One region of the Aeribacillus sp. JST-2 genome, then DNA from elsewhere that is predicted to be linked to it. Evidence: riboswitches for the same ligand, from Rfam matches in the RefSeq annotation. Region 1 holds a riboswitch; each other region holds the start of a gene.

Region 1 (3,171 bases):
CCGATTCCTTGAACAAACGGATGATGGTAACTCGCTTCCCAAATCGGTTTTGCAGTTTTATACAATCGGTCTGTAAACATTTGAATTACCCCTTTCGCAGCTTTTGTAATTGTCATCGTTTTTTCTGATACCAATCAAATAAAAACGCGATCAGCGATTTTGTAAATGTTTTTAATTGGGGGATGGACAGCTTTTCATTCACCGAGTGTGCATCTTCAAGCGTGCCCGGTCCATATAAAACGACGGGAATTCCCGCTTCACTCAGCCAGCCGCCGTCTGTCACAGTAGGGGACATCGTCAGCTTTGCTTCCTCATTAAATGCCAGTTTATGTGCTTTTTGTAATGTTTTCACTCCGAGTGAATGTTCGTCATATGAAAAAGCTGGGAAAATTTCTCCTCGATCTTCAATCATCGATGTGCCGCCCCATTTAAATTTCGGAGGATATTTCCGAAGCCATGGATCAGCCATTGCAACATGATGGATATGTTCTTCAATTTCCCGGATCACCTCTACATAATGCTCTTCCGGGTAATAATGAACGGTAATCCAAAGGGAACATTTATCGGCCACAAAAGCGGCGTGCCTTCCACCTTCAATCACTGCAGGATTAATTGTGGCAGAACCAGGCGGAAAGCCTTTGCTCGTTTTCATCACTGCCCAATGCTGTTCAAGCTCTCGCAGTCCTTCAATAATTTTCATCATTTTTTCAATCGCGCTTGCCCCAAAAAGCTTCCCGCCGGCATGAATCATTTGTCTTCTCGTGCCATCGTGAAATGTCTCGGGGCTTTCAATCGTAATCCAGCCCGTGATCACCCCGCCTTGCCCTTGTATTTCACAGTTGCTTGAATCGACAACGATGGCAAAATCAGCTCGATATCCCCGGTCGCAGCACGATTTTGTTCCTGCTTCGCCTACTTCTTCTCCGACAACGGACTGAAAAATGATATCCCCTCCCGGCTCAATACCGTTTTCTTGCAGCAGCTTTAATGCAAACAGACTGGCAGCCATTCCCCCTTTCATATCCGCTACACCGCGTCCGTATATGTAATCCCCTTTAACCGTTGCCTCAAAAGGAGGCGTTAACCATTCTTCTCCCTCTTCGATTGAAGCGACATCAATATGCCCGTTAATAATTAAACTGTGGTAATTTTCTGGATCTTTTCCTTTTTTCGTTCCTACTACGACTGGATCTTGTTCATATAAATCCCATTGATCAATGGAAAAGCCGATGTCTTCCAAATATGAGGCGACATACTTTTGAGCCTCTTTTGCATTTCTTGCCGGAGGGCTCGGCGTTTCAAACGATACGAGTGTTTTTAGAAGATTCAGAAGTTCTTCTTCCCTTTCATCAATTTGCTGAAATAACGTTTGTAACACGTTGTCTCCCCTTTCTTAACATTTTGTTTTGAAAAATGGTTTGCCAACCAGCCTTGTAATGCAAAAAGCCCGTTCCCAATATAAGGGAACGGGCAAGTATATACAAAACCCATAGACAGGTTTCGATATTACTGCACCACTTCCCTACGCTAGTATGATCTAGATCAGGTTCAAAGGGTCAAGGCACACGCCTTTCTCAGCCTTTCGGCTCCCCTAGTGGTTGATAATTCTATGAAATTTTGATTTTATTACATTAAATCATATCGTTTGCAAAATGACAAGCTGGTTGCGTCATCTTTTAGCCGTCTTGAGCAGTTCTCGATAGCCGATCCTCGTAAACTGGAGATGTTCATCAATATAATTCTCTCTTTGCAAATGGCGGATCGCCTCATCAGACAGTTGTATGTGCACCTGTTGAAACTTCTGGTTGAGTTCGTCAAACGAACTGTTTAAAATAAATTCTGCCCCGAGGATCTGAACAATTCGTTCCATCTCCGGATCTCTTTTCAACAACAAGTGAGCAACTCTGTCTTTCATAAGCACAAGCTCTTGTTTCAACTTGGAAGCTTCATTCTCCTTTTCGCGAATTCGAAGTCGGTACATTTGTTTTTCTTCTTCACCGATATTCGCTCTCGTCAAAAGCTCCTCCAATAATTGTGTTTTATCTAGCTCCAATTTATTTAACTGCTGTTCTTTTTTCATCATTTCCGTCTCGTTGATCCAATCGCTTTGAACAAACTCCTTTTTCCCCTCTTTATTGACCGGTCCAATCCGATCCATTTTTCGATACAAAAGAAATACGAGAACGACTAAACATCCGTTCATTAGCAAGGTTAAAAAACGGACTAGGACATCATTAAAGGCGATGAAATAAAAAAGAACCAATACAACAACCACTGCAATGAGCACTTTCAATAAGGTTATCACAAGATTTGTCGGCTGCTTTGTCAACCTTCCCAATCTCCTTCTCTTTCAAAATAAAGCAAATTTAATTATAGCGAATATGGATCAAAAATTCGAGAAGAAAAACATGTTTTTATATTAGCAAAAATTGAAAATCTGTAAGCCATTTTTGCGAAAATCAAAAATGAAAAGTCTTCGCTGAAAGAAACAGCGCTTCATTTTTCCGGGAAACATTTCTTAGGGCATCGAAAACAGTGATTTTTTGGCCTCTTCCCCGGAACGATCAAAAAAAAGTCCATTTTAGATGTTTATTGTTCGCAAATAAAAAAAGAGAATGTTGATATAACAGCATTCTTGGGTTTTAAATGTAATCTCTGTTAGCTGCTTCACGATTAAAGACGACACTATAAAAAATTCAGTATTAGTCATTGGATTTATAATTGTTCTTTTAACTGCAATATCTGCTGCAATTTACAGAAAAAATCAAAAAGGATAAAGGAAACTACTCTAATCCTTTTTTAATTGTGGCTGTCCAAAAAGATACTGACTTTTTGGAGCTCCTATATTTTCAGAAAAAATCGAAAAAATACAAAAGCCAGTGGAGAAAAACGAGTTGTTTTTCTCTCTGGCTTCGTTTTAGGAACTTATCGGACAGCCCCGGAAGCTGTGGAATCGTTATGTTGTGCAAATTGTTTATGGAACAAAGCTATAAAAAGAACAACTAAAAGGAGCAAAAACAAAGTGAAAAAGATTGCTAAGATTAGCGCTTCGTTTCGTAAATAAGGCATATCACCCGTTGAAATCACGGCCTTAAATCCGGAAACCGAATGCGTCATCGGCAGCCATTTTCCGATCTGTTGAAAGAAATCGGGAACAAGTTCAATCGGATA
Region 2 (3,171 bases), on a different contig from region 1:
TTAATACTGTTTGGGATATCATATCGGGATTTTCAAGCACCTTTTTATGGTCATCGGATGAACCGATTGTGCTGACAATCCCTTCACCAACACGGGCAATGATTGTTTCTTCTCCTGCACCGCCGACCAATCTGTCGATGTTCGCTCTTACCGTAATGCGCGCCTTTGCTTTTACTTCTATTCCATCCATGGCAACACCGGCAATAAATGGAGTCTCAATCACTTTCGGATTCACGCTCATTTGAACCGCTTCCAACACGTCTCTTCCTGCCAAATCAATGGCGGCGCAGCGTTCAAAACTCAGCTCAATGTTTGCCCTTTCGGCAGCGATTAATGCGTTGACAACCCTATCTACATTTCCGCCTGCCAAATAGTGGCTTTCCAATTGATTTGTTGTAACATTTAAACCGGCTTTATGAGCTTTAATCAGCGGATTGATCACTCTGCTTGGAATCACTCTGCGCAGCCTCATGCCAATCAGTGTAAAAATGCTGATTCTCACCCCCGCTGCCAGAGCGGAGATCCAAAGCATAACAGGGACAAAGGAGAATAAAATCGCCAAGAAAATAAGCGCAATCACGATAAGACCCATCATGAGATAAACGGAAGGATCCATTTCTATACCTCCTATTTTTTAGTTGATTTCCCTGACAACAATCCGGGGTCCTTCTGCCTTCACCACTAAAACTTTTTTGCCTTGATCAATATAGGTGCCTTCAGTAACAACATCGAGCCGTTCATTGTCGATCATGACGGTTCCTGAAGGCCGCAATACAGTTAGCGCTACACCTTGTTTGCCGATTAAATCAGTACGGGTTTGATTGGATACATAGCCTTTTTCCGTACTAGTCGAATCTTGTAAAATGATTTTTTTAAACCACTTCATACGTTTTCCTATCACCTTTGACATAATAAATATCGCTAAAAAGGAAACAGATCCCGCAATCAACAAGGAAACGGCCATATGCCCAATGTTTTCAGCTGCAAACAGCAAACTTAAAACCACTAAAATCAACCCGATCGTTCCAGTAATCCCTCCGGGTAAAAAAAATTCCAGGAGAAGGAGCATACTTCCAGCCGCAAACAACATAACAGTTTCCCAGCCTGCCAGACCGGCAATATGATGACCGTAAAAAAACAAAAACAGCGAGGTCAGTCCAATGAAGCCGGGTGCACCGAATCCAGGACGGTATAATTCTAAAATGAGCCCTAAACACCCAAATGATAATAAAACCGGAATGACATATTGGTTTGTTAGAAACTTTGCCATTTTTTCAGAAAGCGTATCATCTGCCTGCAAGTTATTTGCATCCATCAAATCGATGTCGCGATCCGCCATCGCTTCGGCAAAAACAGGCCTTTCGAAGGATTTGACCTCATAAAAAGACGGGAAAACAAAGGACAGAATGAAAAACAGAATGCAAAAAGCAAAAAATTTATTTGGCTTCAGGCCTCTCCCTCCCTTGTTGTGATGAATATTATTACGAGCAAATGTGCAGAAAGTTTCAGAAATCAACGATACTGTAAAAATGCCATGAAACAAAAAAACTATTTTCATTATTTTGACATTATGTTATTATTTAAAAAAACACTATAACCATCTACTAGGGGTGTCCAATTAGCTGGACTGAGAGAAGAACGCGTCTAAAGTTCTTCAACCCTTTGAACCTGATCTGGATGATGCCAGCGTAGGGAAGTAGGTAGCGGGAGTTTTTGTATTGCCTTCTTTGTCTATATTGAATCGATCGGGTTTGCGCTAAAGCGAACCCGTTTTTATTTTTAACATCTCCCCTCCTATTCTCTATGCACATCTTCAGATAAAAAATGGAGGAGGAGAAAAAATGAAACATTATTTCGATGACATGCAGTTCCCAGCAAGCAAAAAAATTTATGTGACTGGATCAAGACCCGACATTCGCGTTCCGATGCGGGAAATTCAATTAACTCCCACGAAAACGGAAGCGGGAACATTTGAAAATGAACCTATAAAAGTTTACGACACGAGCGGCCCCTACACAGATCCTGATTTTCAAGCAGATATTCATAAAGGGTTGCCGGCTGTGCGCAAACAGTGGATTTTAGACCGTCATGATGTTGTGGAATATGATGGGCGCCAGGTAAAGCCGGAAGATAATGGATTCCGCAAGGAGGAAGATCAAAATATTACCACACCTTTTCATCGAAAGCCTTTCAAAGCCAAAAAAGGTGCTGTCGTTACACAAATGCACTATGCAAAAAAAGGGATCATCACCCCTGAGATGGAGTTTGTGGCCATTCGTGAAAACATGGATCCTGAATTTGTTCGTCAAGAAGTTGCCGCCGGCAGGGCCATCATCCCGTCCAATATTAATCACCCGGAAAGTGAACCGATGATCATCGGCCGGAATTTTCATGTAAAAATTAATGCCAACATCGGCAATTCAGCTGTAACATCGTCAATCGAAGAAGAAGTTGAGAAGATGCTTTGGGCCATTCGCTGGGGTGCTGATACGATCATGGATCTCTCAACAGGGAAAAATATTCATGCAACAAGAGAATTTATCATCCGCTACTCGCCCGTACCGGTTGGAACCGTTCCGATTTACCAAGCGCTCGAAAAAGTTAATGGCGTTGCTGAAGAGTTAACATGGGAAATCTACCGCGACACATTAATCGAACAAGCAGAACAAGGCGTCGATTATTTTACCATCCATGCCGGCGTGCTGCTTCATTATATACCTTTGACAGTCAATCGGACGACCGGAATCGTTTCCCGCGGCGGTTCGATCATGGCGCAGTGGTGTCTCGCGCATCATCAAGAAAACTTTTTATACACCCATTTTGAAGAAATTTGCGAAATTTTAAAAACATATGATATTGCCGTTTCATTAGGTGACGGTTTGCGTCCTGGATCTATTCGGGATGCCAATGATGAAGCGCAATTTGCCGAATTGAAAACGCTCGGTGAATTGACGGAAATCGCCTGGAAACATGATGTCCAAGTTATGATTGAAGGTCCTGGACACATTCCAATGCATAAAATTAAGGAAAATGTTGATTTGGAAAATGAAATTTGCAAAGGGGCTCCTTTTTATACCCTCGGTCCGTTGACAACCGATATTGCCCCAGGCTATGATCATATTACTTCGGCCATTGGAGCAGCAATGATCGGCTGGTACGGAACGGCCATGC
Region 3 (3,171 bases), on a different contig from region 1:
TTGGCGGAATAAAAAAGGAGATTGAAGTCGGTATTAGCATTGGCATTCAAAAGACTATAACAGATTTATTAATTCTTATTGAACGGTGCTTGGATCAAGGATATAAAAGGGTGAAAATAAAAATTAAACCGGGATGGGATATTGAAGTGATAAAAGAAATCCGCCGCCATTTTCCCGATCTGCCTTTAATGGCAGATGCCAACAGCGCTTACACATTAAAAGATATCAATCATTTAAAAAAATTGGATGAGTATTACTTAATGATGATTGAACAGCCGCTTGACCATGATGATATTATTGATCATAGCCGACTGCAAAAAGAATTGACAACACCGATTTGCCTTGATGAAAGCATTTGCTCTTTGCAAGATGCGCAAAAAGCTGTTGAACTTGGAAGCTGTCGAGTCATCAATTTGAAAATTGCGCGTGTCGGCGGACTGACAGAGGCCAAAAAGATTCATGACTATTGTAAGAGGGCAAATGTTCCTCTATGGTGCGGCGGTATGCTTGATTCAGGTGTCGGACGTGCGCATAATATCGCATTGGCAACGCTTGACCAATTTGTAATTCCGGGGGATATATCAGCTTCCTCAAGGTATTGGGAGGAAGATATTATTGAACCGGAAGTGACGGTTTCCGATGGCACCGTCTCCGTACCAGAAGCGCCAGGAATTGGTTTTAAAGTGGATAGAAAAAAATTAAAAAAATATTTAGTGCAATTCAAGGAGTATTCTTTATGAAGGAAAAAAGTAGGGGCTGTCCGATAAGTCCCTAAAAAGAAGAAAGTGGAGAAAAACAACGCGTTTCTCTCCACTTGCTTTTATATTTTTTCGATTTTTATTTGAAAGTAGCTGGCGAATGCTGGCTACTTTCAGAGGGGTTGTCCGAAAAATGGTTTTTTTAGCCCAATCATGAAAAAAGTAAGACCAAAGAATGCTGTTAAATCAACATTCTTTGGTCTTTTATTTGGAAATATGTGACACTAAAATGGGCTTTTCAGACAGTCCCTTTTATCGATTTAACACTAATTTTGGCGCTGCGAGAATTAAAACGCCTGCAACGATCGCACATAAAATAAACGCGCCAAGCATTGTGACACCATTTACGATGAATGAGTATAAAAAGGCAGACATCCCTTCAGGCGCGTATTGTCCAAAAAAGAAGACTCCGCTGATAAAATGCCAAAAATATCGGGCGAAGCTGCCGACAAATACTCCAATCAATATAAAACCAAGAGCGGATTGTTTCTTTCCTTCTTTCAGCCGGTTTTGAATAGCTGTGCTGAAAAAACCGGAAAATCCTATAAACGTAAAAGCAAGAAAATAATCGATGAGTCCTTGGACAGGCGTATAAATTTCTCCGTCTCCTAAGACAATTTGCAAAATTCCCCATAAAAAGCCGGAAATAAATCCTGCTTTTGCTCCAGAACGGAAAGACAAAATAAATAAAGGCACCATTGCAATGGAAATGGATATGGCTGATGATAACTGGATCGACGGAAGAAAATCAAGAATGACGGCAAGTGCTGCAAAAATGGCCGCTTCCACTAATGTTAATAATCGTTTTCTTTCCAATTATATAACCCCCCTAAGTATGATCCATCAACCAATACCGAGGGGGAAGATCAAAAGCGAATCTTACCATTCCGCATTCCCTTCGCTGGCATTAACCAACAGGTTCAAAGGGTCAGAACGAAAAGACGTTCACTCTCAGCAAATGCTCCCCCTGCGGATTTGTTGATAGAAAGAAGTATTTTTTATATATCTATCATACTTGATAATAAAACCATTGTCATTGAAATGGTATAAACAGATTGTTTTGTGATCAGTGGAATGGAAGAAGAAAGCGGCAATCGTTTTATTTATGTTAAAATAAGTAAAAAGAAAAAAAGAAAGGGGTAATTTTTTGTCTTCCAACCACACGGAAGATCGGCTGGAAATTGTCGATGCAATACGCGGTTTTGCTCTTTTTGGCATTCTCCTTGTCAATATGGCGCATTTCAGTTATCCGGATGTATATTTAAACGAAATTGGCGAAAGCAATTTTTTTACAAAGAAGTGGAACGGCGCTGACTTTATGACAAGGTTTTTATTAGATCTATTTGTGCAAACGAAGTTTATTACGATGTTTTCCCTTTTATTCGGATTTGGCGCCGTTGTCATGAGAGAACGGGCATTACGGAAAGGAAAAATGTTTGTTCCGGTCTATATTCGGAGGCTGTTTGTGCTTTTTTTATTTGGTTTGATCCATTCATTTTTCATTTGGGACGGCGATATTTTAACGGATTATGCGCTATTGGGGTTGATCTTGCTATTGTTTCAAAAATCAAGTGGCAAAACTTTGCTGATTTGGGCGGCTTTTTTTTATCTTTTATATACCCTTCACCTTGGCATCCTTGCTGCCGCAGAACAATATGATGTGATGAATGGCGGCATAGATCAGGAATACATCGAACGAATGGAAAAGGAAGCTGAACAATCACTCCAAACATATCAAAAAGGCGGTTTTGCTGATATTTTCCAGAGGAGAATTCATGATCGCTTGTTCTACTTATCAATGTCAGGTTTATGGCCGTTTCATCCGCACATTTACTTGTTGAACATGCTGCCATATTTAAGCATGTTTTTAGTCGGGATGGCTTTTGCAAAACAAAGGCTTTTCCATGACCCGAATAAACATATGCGTTTGTTAAAACTTGTTTGGATTGTTGGGCTATTGGCTGGTCTTCCGATCAGTGCCTTTTCTGTTGCGGCCGATCACGTTTACTTGATTGTCGGTGCGCCATTTCTGATGCTTTTTTATGTGATTTCGTTCATTTTTTTATCTTTTCGGCCATTTTTTAAAAAAATCATTTGTTTTTTGGCGCCAGCTGGACGTATGTCGCTAACGAATTACATCTTGCAATCAATGATTTGCACATTCATTTTTTATAATATAGGGCTAGGTTTATATGGCAAAGTTGGGCCGTTTGCAGGCTTGCTGTTGTCTATTGCCGTTTTTGCTGTCCAAATTATTTTTAGCATTGTCTGGTTTCAACATTTTCGCCAAGGTCCGCTGGAGTGGATATGGAAAACGGCTGCTTATTTAAGCGCTCAACCCTTTCGCTTGCGAAAATAAATATTTGCATCTATTTTTTAACCTTCAATAAAGCATTTTTTGTTTCCGTCATGT

Evidence for each region. Region 1 has a riboswitch for thiamine pyrophosphate ahead of AC0KTX_RS10920 (acetylornithine deacetylase). Riboswitches for the same ligand answer to the same signal wherever they lie in the genome.
Region 2: linked by a shared signal. The riboswitch ahead of thiC (phosphomethylpyrimidine synthase ThiC) and the one ahead of AC0KTX_RS10920 (acetylornithine deacetylase) in region 1 are both predicted to bind thiamine pyrophosphate.
Region 3: linked by a shared signal. The riboswitch ahead of thiT (energy-coupled thiamine transporter ThiT) and the one ahead of AC0KTX_RS10920 (acetylornithine deacetylase) in region 1 are both predicted to bind thiamine pyrophosphate.

What each region holds. Positions count from the first base shown of each region.
Region 1 is NZ_JBVVUU010000019.1:36,564-39,734, reverse strand. Features, by position in the region: gene tenA (thiaminase II) at 1-80, opposite strand, end outside; gene AC0KTX_RS10920 (acetylornithine deacetylase) at 113-1,378, opposite strand; TPP riboswitch at 1,503-1,603, opposite strand; gene AC0KTX_RS10915 (hypothetical protein) at 1,670-2,329, opposite strand; gene AC0KTX_RS10910 (YhgE/Pip family protein) at 2,926-3,171, opposite strand, start outside.
Region 2 is NZ_JBVVUU010000003.1:147,455-150,625, forward strand. Features, by position in the region: gene floA (flotillin-like protein FloA) at 1-616, opposite strand, end outside; gene AC0KTX_RS03020 (NfeD family protein) at 635-1,339, opposite strand; TPP riboswitch at 1,597-1,712, shown strand; gene thiC (phosphomethylpyrimidine synthase ThiC) at 1,842-3,171, shown strand, end outside.
Region 3 is NZ_JBVVUU010000012.1:67,746-70,916, forward strand. Features, by position in the region: gene menC (o-succinylbenzoate synthase) at 1-740, shown strand, start outside; gene thiT (energy-coupled thiamine transporter ThiT) at 1,011-1,574, opposite strand; TPP riboswitch at 1,634-1,736, opposite strand; gene AC0KTX_RS08675 (DUF418 domain-containing protein) at 1,906-3,117, shown strand.